2 regions of the Burkholderia sp. PvR073 genome follow, and region 1 is predicted to be linked to the other one. Evidence: predicted binding sites of a transcription regulator. Region 1 holds the regulator's gene; the other holds the start of a gene.
What was found. Region 1 encodes HrcA, which represses chaperone genes, less so after heat shock. Its sites were predicted from a motif close to TTAGCACTCNNNNNNNNNGAGTGCTAA; they were not measured.

Region 1 (6,803 bases):
GAGTTGCGGGTGCAGGATCGGGCCGGCCGACGACAGCGCGTACGCGGTCGAGCCGGTCGGCGTGGCGACGATCAGGCCGTCCGAACGCTGGTTGTACATGAACCGGCCGTCGACCGACGCGCGCAGCTCGACCATCCCGGAAAAGCCGCTGCGGTTCACGACGACGTCGTTGAACGCGAGCGCGTGGTAGATCGGTTCGCCGTCGCGCACGATCCGCGCCTCGAGCAACGAGCGCTCCTCGCGCTCGAACTTGCCCGACAGGATCACCGGGACGCGCGCCTGCATGTCGGCAGCCGCGATGTCGGTGATGAAGCCGAGCCGCCCGTGGTTGATCCCGATCAGCGGTGTCTTGTACGGCGCGAGCTGGCGGCCGATGCCGAGCATCGTGCCGTCGCCCCCGAGCACGACCGCCACGTCCGCGCGCGCCCCGATTTCGGCCGGAGTGAGCGCCGGGTAGCCGGAGATGCCGATCTCTCGAGCGGTGTCGACTTCGAACACGACCTCGAAGCCGAGCTTCGCGATGCAGCCGGCCAGCGTGGTGAGCGGCTCGGCGATGCCGGGCGTGTTGCTCCGGCCCACGAGCGCGACAGTGTTGAACTGATTACCGGTTTTCATGCCGGCATTACACCATAGCTCGTTGACGAAAAGAACCGGCTGTGCGCAGACGGGGCCGGATCGGTCGGCCCGCACGACTGTGGCCGCGGGCACTCGCCGTGCTGGCGCGGTTGCGCTAAAATTTTCCACCATGCTAGATCCTCGCGCACGAACCCTCCTGAAAACCCTGATCGAACGGTATATCGCCGACGGTCAGCCGGTCGGATCGCGCACGTTGTCCCGTTACTCCGGGCTCGAGCTGAGCCCGGCAACGATCCGCAACGTGATGTCCGACCTGGAGGAGCTCGGCCTCGTGTCGAGCCCCCATACGTCGGCCGGCCGCGTGCCGACGCCGCGCGGCTATCGCCTGTTCGTCGACACGATGCTGACGGTCGAGGCGCCGATCGACGCCGAGGCCGTCGCGCGGCAGGTGCAGCACACGCTGCAGGCCGGCGAACCCCAGCAGCGGGTCGTGGCGGCCGCGGCGAGCGTGCTGTCGAACCTGTCGCAGTTCGCGGGCGTCGTGCTGACGCCGCGCCGCAGCCACGTGTTCAAGCAGATCGAGTTCATGCGCCTGTCGGACAAGCGGATCCTGCTGATCATCGTCACGCCCGAGGGCGACGTGCAGAACCGGATGCTCGCGACACCGCGCGACTATTCGCCGTCGCAGCTGACCGAGGCGTCCAACTACATCAACGCGCATTTCGCCGGGCTGTCGTTCGACGAGGTGCGCCGCCGCCTGCGCGACGAGATCGACCAGTTGCGCGGCGACATGACCACGCTGATGCATGCGGCCGTGACGGCCAGTACCGAGGTGCCCGATACCGAGGACACCGTGCTCATTTCCGGCGAGCGCAACCTGCTCGAAGTGGCGGATCTGTCGTCCGACATGGCGCGGCTGCGCAAGCTGTTCGACGTGTTCGACCAAAAGACGGGCCTCCTGCAACTGCTCGACGTGTCGAGCCACGCCCAGGGCGTGCAGATCTTCATCGGTGGCGAATCGACGCTCGTGCCGATCGAGGAGATGAGCGTCGTCACCGCACCCTACGAGGTGAACGGCCAGATCGTCGGCACGCTCGGCGTGATCGGCCCGACCCGCATGGCTTACAACCGCGTGATCCCGATCGTCGACATCACCGCGCGCCTGCTGTCGCTCACGCTGAGCCAGCAATAACCTGACCGGCACCGTCCCGCCATCGTGCCGCGGCGCCGCGAGCGCCGCCATTCGGCCGAACGGCCAGCCGACCCGAGCGGGGCGGCCCGCTATAATTGAGGGCCGTCCGACTGCGTGCCCCGAGCACGTTCCTGCCCATGCGTTTCGATCTTGAGCCGCCTTCGAGCGTCGCGGCCGCCCATCGCATCGGCGTGCTGCTGATCAATCTCGGCACGCCCGACGCCCCGACGCCGCGCGCGGTGCGGCGCTATCTGGCCGAATTCCTGTCGGACCCGCGCGTCGTCGAAATCCCGCAGGTCATCTGGCAGGTACTGCTGCGCACGCTGATCCTGCCGCTGCGCGGCCGCGCGTCCGCGAAGAAATACGCGGCCGTCTGGATGCCCGAGGGTTCGCCGCTGCGCGTCTACACCGAGCGCCAGACCGAGGGCGTGCGCCACCTGCTCGCATCGAACGCCTATCAGGTGACGGTTGATTACGCGATGCGCTACGGCAGCCCGAACATTGCGCAGGCGCTCGCGCAGTTCAAGCGGGCGGGCGTCGAGCGCGTGCTGTTGATGCCGATGTATCCGCAATACTCGGCGTCCACCACCGCGACGGCATTCGATGCCGCGTTCGCGGCGCTCGCGCGGATGCGCAACCAGCCGGAAGTGCGCACGGTGCGGCAGTACGCCGACCATCCGGCCTACATCCACGCGCTCGCCGAGCAGGTGCGCCAGTATTGGGCGCAGCACGGCCGGCCCGACTTCGCCGCCGGCGACAAGCTCGTGCTGAGCTTTCACGGCGTGCCGAAACGGACGCTCGACCTGGGCGACCCCTATCCCGACCAGTGCCAGCAGACGGGCGCGCTGCTGATGGCCGCGCTCGGGCTGTCGACGCTCGAATGCCGCGTGACCTTCCAGTCACGCTTCGGCAAGGCCGAATGGCTGCAGCCGTACACGGCGCCGACGCTGCGTGAGCTCGGCGCGGCCGGCGTGCGGCGAGCCGATGTGTTCTGTCCCGGTTTTACGGCCGATTGTCTGGAGACGATCGAGGAGATCGGGATGGAGGTGCGCGACGAGTTCATCGCGGGCGGCGGCCAGGCCTTCCACCGGATTCCGTGCCTGAACGGCGCGCCCGCATGGATCGGCGCGGTGGGCGAGATCATCGCCGAGAATCTGCAGGGCTGGCCGGTGAAGGCCGCGCAGCCTGAAATGGTGAACTGAAATGACGGGACGCCCCCCGCGCACACTGCGTTCGCCGTTCGAGCGGACGGTCAGCCGCGATGGGGCGGCACGGCGGAGGCTGGCATGAACTACAAGATTTCGACGGAACCCGGCGCGAGGCTGCGCATCGACAAATGGCTGTGGGCAGCCCGCTTCTTCAAGACGCGCTCGCTCGCGTCCGACGCGGTCGACAAGGGTCACGTGAAGATCGGCGGCGCGGCGGTCAAGCCGGCGAAGGACGTGCGGATCGGCGACGAGGTCGAGATTGCGATCGACGGTGTCGTCTGGCACATTGCCGTGCTGGGAATTTGCGACGTGCGCGGGCCCGCGAGTATCGCGCAGACGCTCTACGCGGAAACGGAAGCCGGGCGCGTCGCGCGGCTCGCCGAACTGGAACGGCGCCGCACGTATCGGGAGCCGGCGGCGGAACTGCACGGCCGGCCGACCAAGCGCGACCGGCGCATCATCGACAGATTTTCGGGTGGAAGCTGAACATCTGGTCGAACGTCGCCCGCGCGCTTCCGTATTCGGTCGTGCGGTCGGTGACGGCTCCGGACAGGCAGATGGTGGTGGTGCCGGCAATCAGTACCAGCGCGACCACCGATATGGCAAAGGTCAGTTTCACGGTACTCGCCTCATGGGACGGTTGAATGCGGCGCCAGGTGAATGTCAGGCGGCGGTCAGCTAGGGGTAAACACGCTTTCCGACGCTTGAGTTGGAGTGTAGTGCAGCCCCTCGAACCGGGCTAGTACTAGTCAGGTAAGCGTTGTTACCGGGCGTTTCGTCCGGTTTGGCGGCAAATGCGCGCAATGGGGCGGCGCGCCGCGCGGTTGTTTCGCGGCATTGGCGAATGCTGGCGAATAACCCACTTGAAGTCGCAGTTTTCGCCCTTATTTGCACCATGAATGTGCGGTGCCGCCGGGTATACGGTCTGGCGGTTGCCGATTTGGCTTCAACCTCTAATCGACTTTCAGCGACATGGAAAACACGCAAGAGAACCCGGCTACCCCTTCGGCCGACGACATCGGCAGCGAGAAGCAGGCGGCGCAAGGCGCTGCCCCCGCCGCCGAAGCAGCCGACGCGGCGCTCGCGGAGGCTCAAGCCAAGGTCGCCGAGCTGCAGGAGAGCTACCTCCGGGCGAAGGCCGAGACGGAGAACGTCCGCCGCCGCGCGCAGGACGACGTCTCGAAGGCGCACAAGTTTGCGATCGAGAGCTTTGCCGAGCACCTGCTGCCGGTGCTGGACAGCCTCGAGGCCGCCGTCGGCGACACGTCCGGCGACATCACGAAGGTGCGCGAAGGCGTCGAGCTGACACTGCGCCAGTTGACGAGCGCGCTCGAGAAGGGCCGTGTCGTCGCGATCAATCCGGTCGGCGAGAAGTTCGATCCGCATCAGCACCAGGCGATTTCGATGGTGCCGGCCGAGCAGGAGCCGAATACCGTCGTGACCGTCCTGCAAAAGGGCTACACGATCGCCGACCGCGTGCTGCGCCCGGCACTCGTCACGGTCGCCCAGCCGAAGTAAGGCTGCCGCGATGGTTCCCGCCGGCGTCGATCCGGCCGCGTTCAACGCGTTCGACATGCAGGCGCTGGCGGCCGACACGTTCGACGCCGGTGTCGCCGGCGCCGGCGACGCCCCGCAGGAAGTCCCCTTGGGGGATGCGCTCGTCGTGGTGTTCTTCTGGGGCGTCGACTGCTTCAACTGCGAGATCGCGAAGAAGGCGATGCTCGCCCAGCCGGACGCGATCCGCGCGCTGGGCCTGAAGTGGTTCCACTGCAACGTGTACGAACACCATGAGGTGGGGCGCCGCTTCGGCCTGCACGGCGTGCCGACGTGGTTCTTCTTCCACCGCGGCAAGCGGCTCGGCCGCGCGACCGGCTGGCATGGCCTCGCGCAGTTCCAGGCGGCGGTGTCGGCGGCGCGCGCGAAGATCGCCGCGGCGGCTGGCGCGCAGCCGGGCGAGCGCGACGGCGGCCTGCACGATCCAGCTACCGGCGGCGATTGAAAAAATTTAATATCCGCATCGCTGGGCGGGTCTTGAAAACGGGCCGGCCGGACGCATTTCGGGAACAGAGTTGAATTCAGGCGCGCGAAACCGCCCAAAAACGCAGGATTTCGCGCAGCAAACAAGCATTTCTGGAGATTAGGAAAATGGGAAAGATCATTGGTATTGACCTCGGCACCACGAACTCGTGCGTCGCCATCATGGAAGGCAACCAGGTCAAGGTCATCGAGAACTCGGAAGGCACGCGTACGACGCCGTCGATCATCGCCTACATGGACGATAACGAAGTGCTCGTCGGCGCGCCGGCCAAGCGTCAGTCCGTGACCAACCCGCGGAACACGCTGTTCGCCGTGAAGCGCCTGATCGGCCGCCGCTTCGAAGAGAAGGAAGTCCAGAAGGACATCGGCCTGATGCCGTACGCGATCATCAAGGCCGACAACGGCGACGCATGGGTCGAAGCGCACGGCGAGAAGCTCGCGCCGCCGCAGGTTTCGGCGGAAGTGCTGCGCAAGATGAAGAAGACGGCCGAAGACTACCTCGGCGAGCCGGTCACGGAAGCCGTGATCACGGTGCCGGCGTACTTCAACGACAGCCAGCGCCAGGCAACCAAGGACGCCGGCCGCATCGCGGGCCTCGAAGTCAAGCGGATCATCAACGAGCCGACCGCGGCCGCGCTCGCATTCGGCCTCGACAAGGCCGAGAAGGGCGACCGCAAGATCGCCGTGTATGACCTCGGCGGCGGCACGTTCGACGTGTCGATCATCGAGATCGCGGACGTCGACGGCGAAATGCAGTTCGAAGTGCTGTCGACCAACGGCGATACGTTCCTCGGCGGCGAGGACTTCGACCAGCGCATCATCGATTACATCATCGGCGAGTTCAAGAAGGAGCAGGGCGTCGACCTGTCGAAGGACGTGCTCGCGCTGCAGCGCCTGAAGGAAGCGGCCGAAAAGGCGAAGATCGAGCTGTCGTCGAGCCAGCAGACCGAAATTAACCTGCCGTACATCACGGCCGACGCATCGGGTCCGAAGCACTTGAACCTGAAGATCACCCGCGCGAAGCTGGAAGCGCTGGTCGAGGACCTCGTCGAGCGCACGATCGAACCGTGCCGCATCGCGATCAAGGACGCCGGCGTCAAGGTGTCGGACATCGACGACGTGATCCTGGTCGGCGGCCAGACCCGCATGCCGAAGGTGCAGGAGAAGGTGAAGGAGTTCTTCGGCAAGGATCCGCGCCGTGACGTGAACCCGGACGAAGCCGTCGCGGTTGGCGCGGCGATCCAGGGCCAGGTGCTGTCGGGCGACCGCAAGGACGTGCTGCTGCTCGACGTGACCCCGCTGTCGCTCGGTATCGAGACGCTCGGCGGCGTGATGACGAAGATGATCAGCAAGAACACGACGATCCCGACGAAGCACGCACAGGTGTATTCGACGGCGGACGACAACCAGTCGGCCGTGACGATCAAGGTGTTCCAGGGCGAACGCGAGATGGCGGCAGGCAACAAGCTGCTCGGCGAGTTCAACCTCGAAGGCATCCCGCCGTCGCCGCGCGGCGTGCCGCAGATCGAAGTGACCTTCGACATCGACGCGAACGGCATCCTGCACGTCGGCGCGAAGGACAAGGCGACCGGCAAGGAAAACAAGATCACGATCAAGGCGAACTCGGGCCTGTCCGACGCTGAAATCGACCAGATGATCAAGGACGCGGAAGCGAACGCAGCGGAAGACCACAAGCTGCGCGAGCTGGCTGATTCGCGCAACCAGGGCGACGCGCTGGTCCACAGCACGAAGAAGGCGCTCACCGAGTACGGCGACAAGCTGGACGCGGG
Region 2 (6,803 bases), on a different contig from region 1:
GCGCGTCGAGGTTCGGCGTGTTGATCTCGCCGCCGAATGCATGGATGTCGGAATAGCCGAGATCGTCGGCCATGATGTAGAGGATGTTCGGGCGCTTGGCCACGGGCGTCGCATTCGCCTGCGGCGGCGGATCGCTGTCGACGCCGCCGCACGACGCGAGCGACAGCGCACCCGCGATCGCGGCGCAGACCACACGGAAACGAAAGGCAAGCAAGGGCGAAGCGGACTTTTTCATTGTTGTTGAGCGCACGATCTACGGGATCGGCGATCTTAGCGTCGCCCGCGCGGCGCCCAAAGTCGGATTCGTCACATGCTAACGGGGCAGGAGAATATGCGGCGCGGCCCGTGTTTTACGACGCGCGCCGCGATGGTTGCGTTGCGTCTACTACGTCAGCTGTGTCAGCTGCGTCCGCCGAGGCTGCCGCCGCCATCCACCGCGAGCACCTGCCCCGTGACGAAGGCAGCATCGTCGGACAGCAGGAACGCGATCGCCGCGGCCACATCGTGCGGTGTGCCGAGACGGCGTGCGGGGATCGTTGCCAGCACCTTGCGTTCGGCTTCGCTGCCGACCGGCCGCGTCTGGCGAAACAGTTCCGTCTCGATCGGGCCCGGCGCGACCGCGTTGACCGTCACGCCGTGCTCGGCGAGTTCAAGCGCCCATGTACGCGTGCAACCGACGAGCGCGCTTTTCGCGGCCGAATACGCGGTGCGATCGAGGCTGCCGAAGATCGCGCGGCTGCATACGTTGACGATGCGGCCATATCCGCGTGCCTTCATCGCGTCGGCGAAATGCTGCGTGACCTGGATTGCCGCGCGCACGTTGAGGTCGAACACCGCCTGCAGCGATGCGAAATCGACCTTGCCGAGCGGCTGCGGCAACGCGATGCCCGCGTTGTTCACGATGCCGTCGATCTCGTCCGACGCGCCGATGCGGGCGAGCGTCGCGGCCGTCCGTTCGATATCGGCGAGATCGCACGCGATCAGTTCGCCGGGAAAGTCGATGCCTTGCGCATGCCGCGCGAGGCCGATGACGCGATGGCCGCGCCGGGCGAGCAGCGTGCTGGTTGCGAAGCCGATGCCGCGCGACGCGCCGGTAACGAGATAGGTGCGGGATGACATGATTCGTGCCTCTGACGAAAGAATCGAAGACGGAGCGGTGCGCGCTCGCGCGCAGCGCATGCATGACACGCTCGATTGTGCGTCAGGCGGGGAAAACGCGTACGGTCGTCGTTGCCGGCGTTGCTCAGCCAGTGCGGCACGCGGCCATTCAACGCCGGAGCGAGTGAAGGGAATCGAACGATAGGACTGGCTATCAAACCGCAGAACCGGACGGCAGGTGGTGATCGGCATTTTTGGCAGGATCATCGTGGAAATCCTGCGGCTCATGCACTGAACCTTCAGTCTGCGTCCGGGCGCCGAACCGGGGACCAGTCGACGAACCCTGCCTCCGCGAATTTGAGCCGTTCGCGCAACTCTGGGTGCACGCCCGCCTGCATCAGCAGTGCCATACCGCCCAATCGCCGCGCGTCCTCATCGGTAATCGGGCACCCGTCGTTCGGTTCGGCATGCGGCGGAATCGTGATGGCGACACCTGCACTCCTTTCCCGGTCGAGTAGGGCCTGGACGTCCTTGCGAAACACGGTGCACAACGTTACCTGTTCGGTGTCTTCGTCGTAAAACACGATGGTCGCGCGTGCCGGTTTGCTCATGTCACATTGCTCTGCAAGCATCAGCGGTTGCCGTCGCCCCGCCTCGGAATAGGCTCAAGCGTCACACTCATGTATTTCTCGATGCCGGGCTGACCGGCAGCGATGAGATTCAGCATTGCGGCACCCAGCCGACGCGCAAACTCATCATCTATCCGATAGTCGAACTCGTCCAACAGGATCGGCATTTCGAGAACGCCTTGTAATTGCGGCGCGAGCTTGTCCGGATCGGCCGCTTTTACGGTAAGTCTTTGCTGGTCTTCGTCGTAAATCACCACGACGGCATAAGGCGAATGCTTAGCCATTTAGAATCCCCTGCACTCTTGGTAATCCATAAACGCATTCTGCTTGCACAGTGTCAGACCAGCAAGGCCGCCCATGACCTTGGCCAGCCGATTGCACAACTCGATAGCTGCTTCGTATTTCTCCATGCAGCCAGCCTCCAACCCTTCGTTCGGCCGACGAGCGGCCAGATTCAACGAATCGTCGCGCAAGGGCGAGTCCCGCAGCAAGAACGGGGCGGCGTCGCTGAGCGGCGTATCAACCAGCCCGAGTGCCGTGCCGGCACCGACGCTGCCTGCGTTCCCCAGGACGCTTTCCAGGTAGCTTATCAATTCATTGGCCGATACATCACTTGGCCGCGCCCAACTCGGAATAGGCTTGTCTACCGGCAGCGACGCCTGCGGCGCCCCACGGGCGAACCGATTCGCCCGTGGGAAAGGCAGCGTGGACGGCAGATCACCACAAGCGCCCGCCGGCAACCGCCGGACGCTCGATCTCGACCATGACTCGGCCGTCCTCGATGGCAGACCTGAGCACATCGAGCGGGGCACCACGGAACGCGTCAAGGCCCAATTGCCGCAAGTACGTCATCGCATTCGTCGTCAGGCCCGCGTACCTCGGCCAGTGCAGCATCAACTCGGAGACCGCAGCGCGTTGCTTGGCCGACAACGTCGCACGTCCCGCGCGTGTCAGCATCGCGCGCTTTCCCGAATCCAACTCGATCGCAATCGAAGTCATTCGACCCTCCGGTGTTACCGTCGGGCGAATCTACTTTTCGAAACACGATGCGACAACCTCGCGGCTTTCATGGAACGGAACGGACCCGTCACTCGACGAGGCCGAAAGCGCACATGGACGCCTTGCAACACGCCGTCGAGCCGCTATGGACCGCGGTTTGGACACGAACAGGGCGGAGGCATTCCGGGCGACCGCACACAAAGACACCCACGCATCAGAACCCATAAATTGGGTTACAAGATCGACGAGGCCCGCGATACTCGCTCAGTACCGCATCACCAGATACAGGCCCGCGGCCGCAAGCGCCATGCCGGGCCATGCGAGCGTACCGATCGTCTCGCCGAGCACGACGAGCGCGATCACCGCCGCGGCCGGCGGAATCAGGAAAAACAGTGCCGACACGCGCGACGCTTCGCCGTATCGCACCATCGCGAGCAGCAGCGAGATCGCGATCAGCGAATTGCAGATCACGAGGTACGCGAGCGAACCGGCGAGGCTGGCGGTCCAGTGCACGTGCATCGGTTCGAGCGCGAACGCGAGCGGCGCGGTCACCGCGAGGCCGACCGTGTATTGCACGAGGTTCGCCGTGACCGGATGGACGTCGGTGCCGAAGCGCTTTTCCCACAGCGTGCCGCCGGTGATGCACGCGAGCGCGAGCAGCGCGAACGCCAGCGCCCACGACGACGACACCGCAACCGACGAACGCGCGAGGATCACCATCACCGCGCCGGCCGCGCCGAGCGCGAGGCCGATCCAGCGCATCACGCCGACGCGCTCGCCGGCGATCATCGGCGCGAGCAGCCCGACGAGAATCGGCTGCTGCGACGTGATGAGCGCGACGGCGCCGGCCGACATCCCGAGTTTCAGGCTCAGATAGGTGAACGAGAAATAGCCGGCCTGCAGCAGCAAACCGACGACGACGAGATTGCGCCATTCGTCGCGTGTGCGCGGCAACGCGGGACGCAGCCATAAGAACGGCCCAGCGAGCAGCGCAACCACGCACGCATAGCGCAGCGCGAGGAACGTCAGCGGATCCGCGTCGCGCAGCCCGAGCTTCAGGAACACGAAGCCGCTCGCCCACAGCAGCAGGAACAGCGCGGGGGCGAAGCGCAGCCAGCCCGGCTGACGTCCGGCTTCCGGTGTCGTTGCCACGCTCATGGACTCCCCGGGCGAGTGTGCGATGTCGGAATCATACGCTTGCGCTCCACGCCGACGCCCGCCACGCATCCATAGCGCATCCACGCAAATGCTTTTCCGAATCCGTTATTGGATCGCGCCGTCGCGCGTTCTTATACTCGTCAGCACTCTCCGATAAAGAGTGCCAACCATTTCGACGCAACAGAACAGGACGGACAGATGAGCCTACGCCCCTTGCACGACCGGGTCATCGTGAAGCGACTCGACCAGGAAACCACCACCGCCTCGGGCATCGTGATCCCCGACAGCGCCGCGGAAAAGCCCGACCAGGGCGAAGTGATCGCCGTCGGCCCCGGCCGCAAGGACGCGGACGGCCAGCGCCTCGTGCCCGACCTGCAGGTCGGTGAGCGCGTGCTGTTCGGCAAGTACGCAGGCCAGGCCGTCAAGGTGGACGGCAACGAATTTCTCGTGCTGCGCGAGGAAGACATCGTCGCGGTCGTCAATCAATAACGGAGCGCAATCATGGCAGCAAAGGAAATCATTTTCAGCGACGTCGCGCGTACGAAGCTCACCGAAGGCGTCAACATTCTCGCGAACGCGGTGAAAGTCACGCTCGGGCCGAAGGGCCGCAACGTCGTGCTCGAGCGCAGCTTCGGCGCGCCCGTCGTCACGAAGGACGGCGTGTCGGTCGCGAAGGAAATCGAACTCGCGGACAAGCTGCAGAACATCGGCGCGCAGCTCGTGAAGGAAGTCGCGTCGCGCACCAGCGATGCCGCCGGCGACGGCACGACGACGGCCACCGTGCTCGCGCAGGCGATCGTGCGCGAAGGCCAGAAATACGTCGCGGCCGGGCTCAATCCGCTCGACCTGAAGCGCGGGATCGACAAGGCCGTGGCATCGGCCGTCGACTCGCTGAAGACGATCAGCAAGCCGACCACCACGAGCAAGGAAATCGCGCAGGTCGCGACGATCTCCGCGAACGGCGAGGAATCGATCGGCCAGCGCATCGCCGAAGCGATCGACCGCGTCGGCAAGGAAGGCGTGATCACCGTCGAGGACGGCAAGTCGCTCGCCGACGAGCTCGACGTGGTCGAAGGGCTGCAGTTCGATCGCGGCTACCTGTCGCCGTATTTCATCAACAATCCCGACAAGCAGATCGCCGAGATCGAGAACCCGTACATCCTGCTGCACGACAAGAAGATCTCGAACATCCGCGACCTCTTGCCGGTGCTCGAACAGGTCGCGAAATCCGGCCGGCCGCTGCTGATCATCGCGGAAGACGTCGAGGGCGAAGCGCTCGCGACGCTGGTCGTGAACAACCTTCGCGGCATCCTGAAGACGGTCGCGGTCAAGGCGCCGGGCTTCGGCGATCGCCGCAAGGCGCTGCTCGAGGACATCGCGATCCTGACCGGCGGGCAAGTCGTCGCGGAGGAAACGGGACTCACGCTCGAGAAGGCGACGCTCGCCGAACTCGGCCAGGCGAAGCGCATCGAGGTCGGCAAGGAAAACACGACCGTGATCGACGGCGCGGGCGACGCGAAAAACATCGAGGCGCGCGTGAAGCAGATCCGCGTGCAGATCGAAGAGGCGACCTCCGACTACGATCGTGAAAAGCTGCAGGAGCGCGTGGCCAAGCTGGCGGGCGGCGTCGCGGTGATCAAGGTCGGCGGCGCGACCGAGATCGAGGTGAAGGAGAAGAAGGACCGCGTCGACGACGCGCTGCACGCGACGCGCGCGGCCGTCGAGGAAGGCATCGTGCCGGGCGGCGGCGTCGCGCTGATCCGCGTGCGGCAGGCGATCCTCGAGCTCAAGGGTGCGAATGCCGACCAGGACGCGGGCATCAAGATCGTGCTGCGCGCGCTCGAGGAACCGCTGCGCCAGATCGTCACGAATGCGGGCGAGGAAGCGAGCGTGGTCGTCGCGAAAGTGGCGGAAGGCTCGGGCAACTTCGGCTACAACGCGCAGACCGGCGAATACGGCGACCTCGTCGAATCGGGCGTGCTCGATCCGACCAAGGTCACGCGCACCGCGCTGCAGAATGCGGCGTCGGTCGCCGGGCTGCTGCTGACGACCGATGCGACCGTGTTCGAGGCGCCGAAGGATGCGGCGCCGGCCGCCGGGCCGGGCGGCCCGGGTGCGGGCGGGCCGGGGTTCGATTTCTGACGATCCGACGATGTGCCGCGGCGTGCCGGTTCGCCGGCATGCCCGGTGTTTCCGAAGCAATGCAACGCGTGACGACGTCGGTCGTCACGCGTTTTTTTCTGGATCGCCCGCACGCAGGCGCGGCACGTCGCACGGGGTAAGATGAAGGCCCATTCCGCGTCACTGCCCCCAATCCATGTCGACCACCATCAACGCGTTGCTGCCGCTCGCCGGCGTCCTGCTACTGAGCGTGGCCAGCCCCGGCCCGAACTTCGTGATCGTCACGTCGAGCGCGGTCGCGCAGCGCCGCGCCGGCGTGATGACCGGGCTCGGCCTCGCTGCCGCATCGGGCACCTGGGCCGCGATCGCGATCGGCGGCCTGAGCCTGCTCGTCACCCACGTCGCATGGGTGCACACCGCGCTGCGGCTGGCGGGCGCGACCTACCTGATCTGGCTCGGCCTGAAAATGGTGCTGACCGCGTGCAAGCCGTTGTCCGTTGACGCGCCGGCTTCATCCTCAGGCTGGCATGCAGCGAAGAAAGGCTATGTGGTCAGCATGACGAACCCGAAAGCCGTCGCGTTCTACGGCAGTGTCTTCGCGCTGATGGTGCCGGCCGACGCACCGGCATGGTTCGATCTCACCGTCGTCGCACTGTCGATCGGGATTTCGGGCGCGTGGTATTGCACGATGGCGCTGCTCGCGTCGCATCCGTCCGTGCGCCGGCTGCTGATCAAGCGCAAGGCCGTGCTCGATACGACAGCCGGGCTGCTGCTGATGGGGCTCGGCACAAGGATGCT

Region 2: a site for HrcA is predicted at 4,025-4,051, ahead of ACVK00_RS03495 (co-chaperone GroES). Genes of this name have one in related genera too.

Annotation. Positions count from the first base shown of each region.
Region 1 covers NZ_JBSRXO010000006.1:193,175-199,977, reverse strand. The annotation lists gene ACVK00_RS19835 (NAD kinase) at 1-615, opposite strand, end outside; gene hrcA (heat-inducible transcriptional repressor HrcA) at 746-1,768, shown strand; gene hemH (ferrochelatase) at 1,906-2,970, shown strand; gene ACVK00_RS19820 (RNA-binding S4 domain-containing protein) at 3,055-3,462, shown strand; gene ACVK00_RS19815 (hypothetical protein) at 3,434-3,595, opposite strand; gene grpE (nucleotide exchange factor GrpE) at 3,949-4,494, shown strand; gene ACVK00_RS19805 (thioredoxin family protein) at 4,505-4,975, shown strand; gene dnaK (molecular chaperone DnaK) at 5,122-6,803, shown strand, end outside.
Region 2 covers NZ_JBSRXO010000001.1:788,498-795,300, forward strand. The annotation lists gene ACVK00_RS03460 (arylsulfatase) at 1-235, opposite strand, end outside; gene ACVK00_RS03465 (SDR family oxidoreductase) at 400-1,119, opposite strand; gene ACVK00_RS03470 (hypothetical protein) at 1,398-1,709, opposite strand; gene ACVK00_RS03475 (hypothetical protein) at 1,730-2,011, opposite strand; gene ACVK00_RS03480 (hypothetical protein) at 2,012-2,320, opposite strand; gene ACVK00_RS03485 (hypothetical protein) at 2,445-2,726, opposite strand; gene ACVK00_RS03490 (DMT family transporter) at 2,991-3,884, opposite strand; gene ACVK00_RS03495 (co-chaperone GroES) at 4,083-4,373, shown strand; gene groL (chaperonin GroEL) at 4,386-6,026, shown strand; gene ACVK00_RS03505 (LysE family translocator) at 6,202-6,803, shown strand, end outside.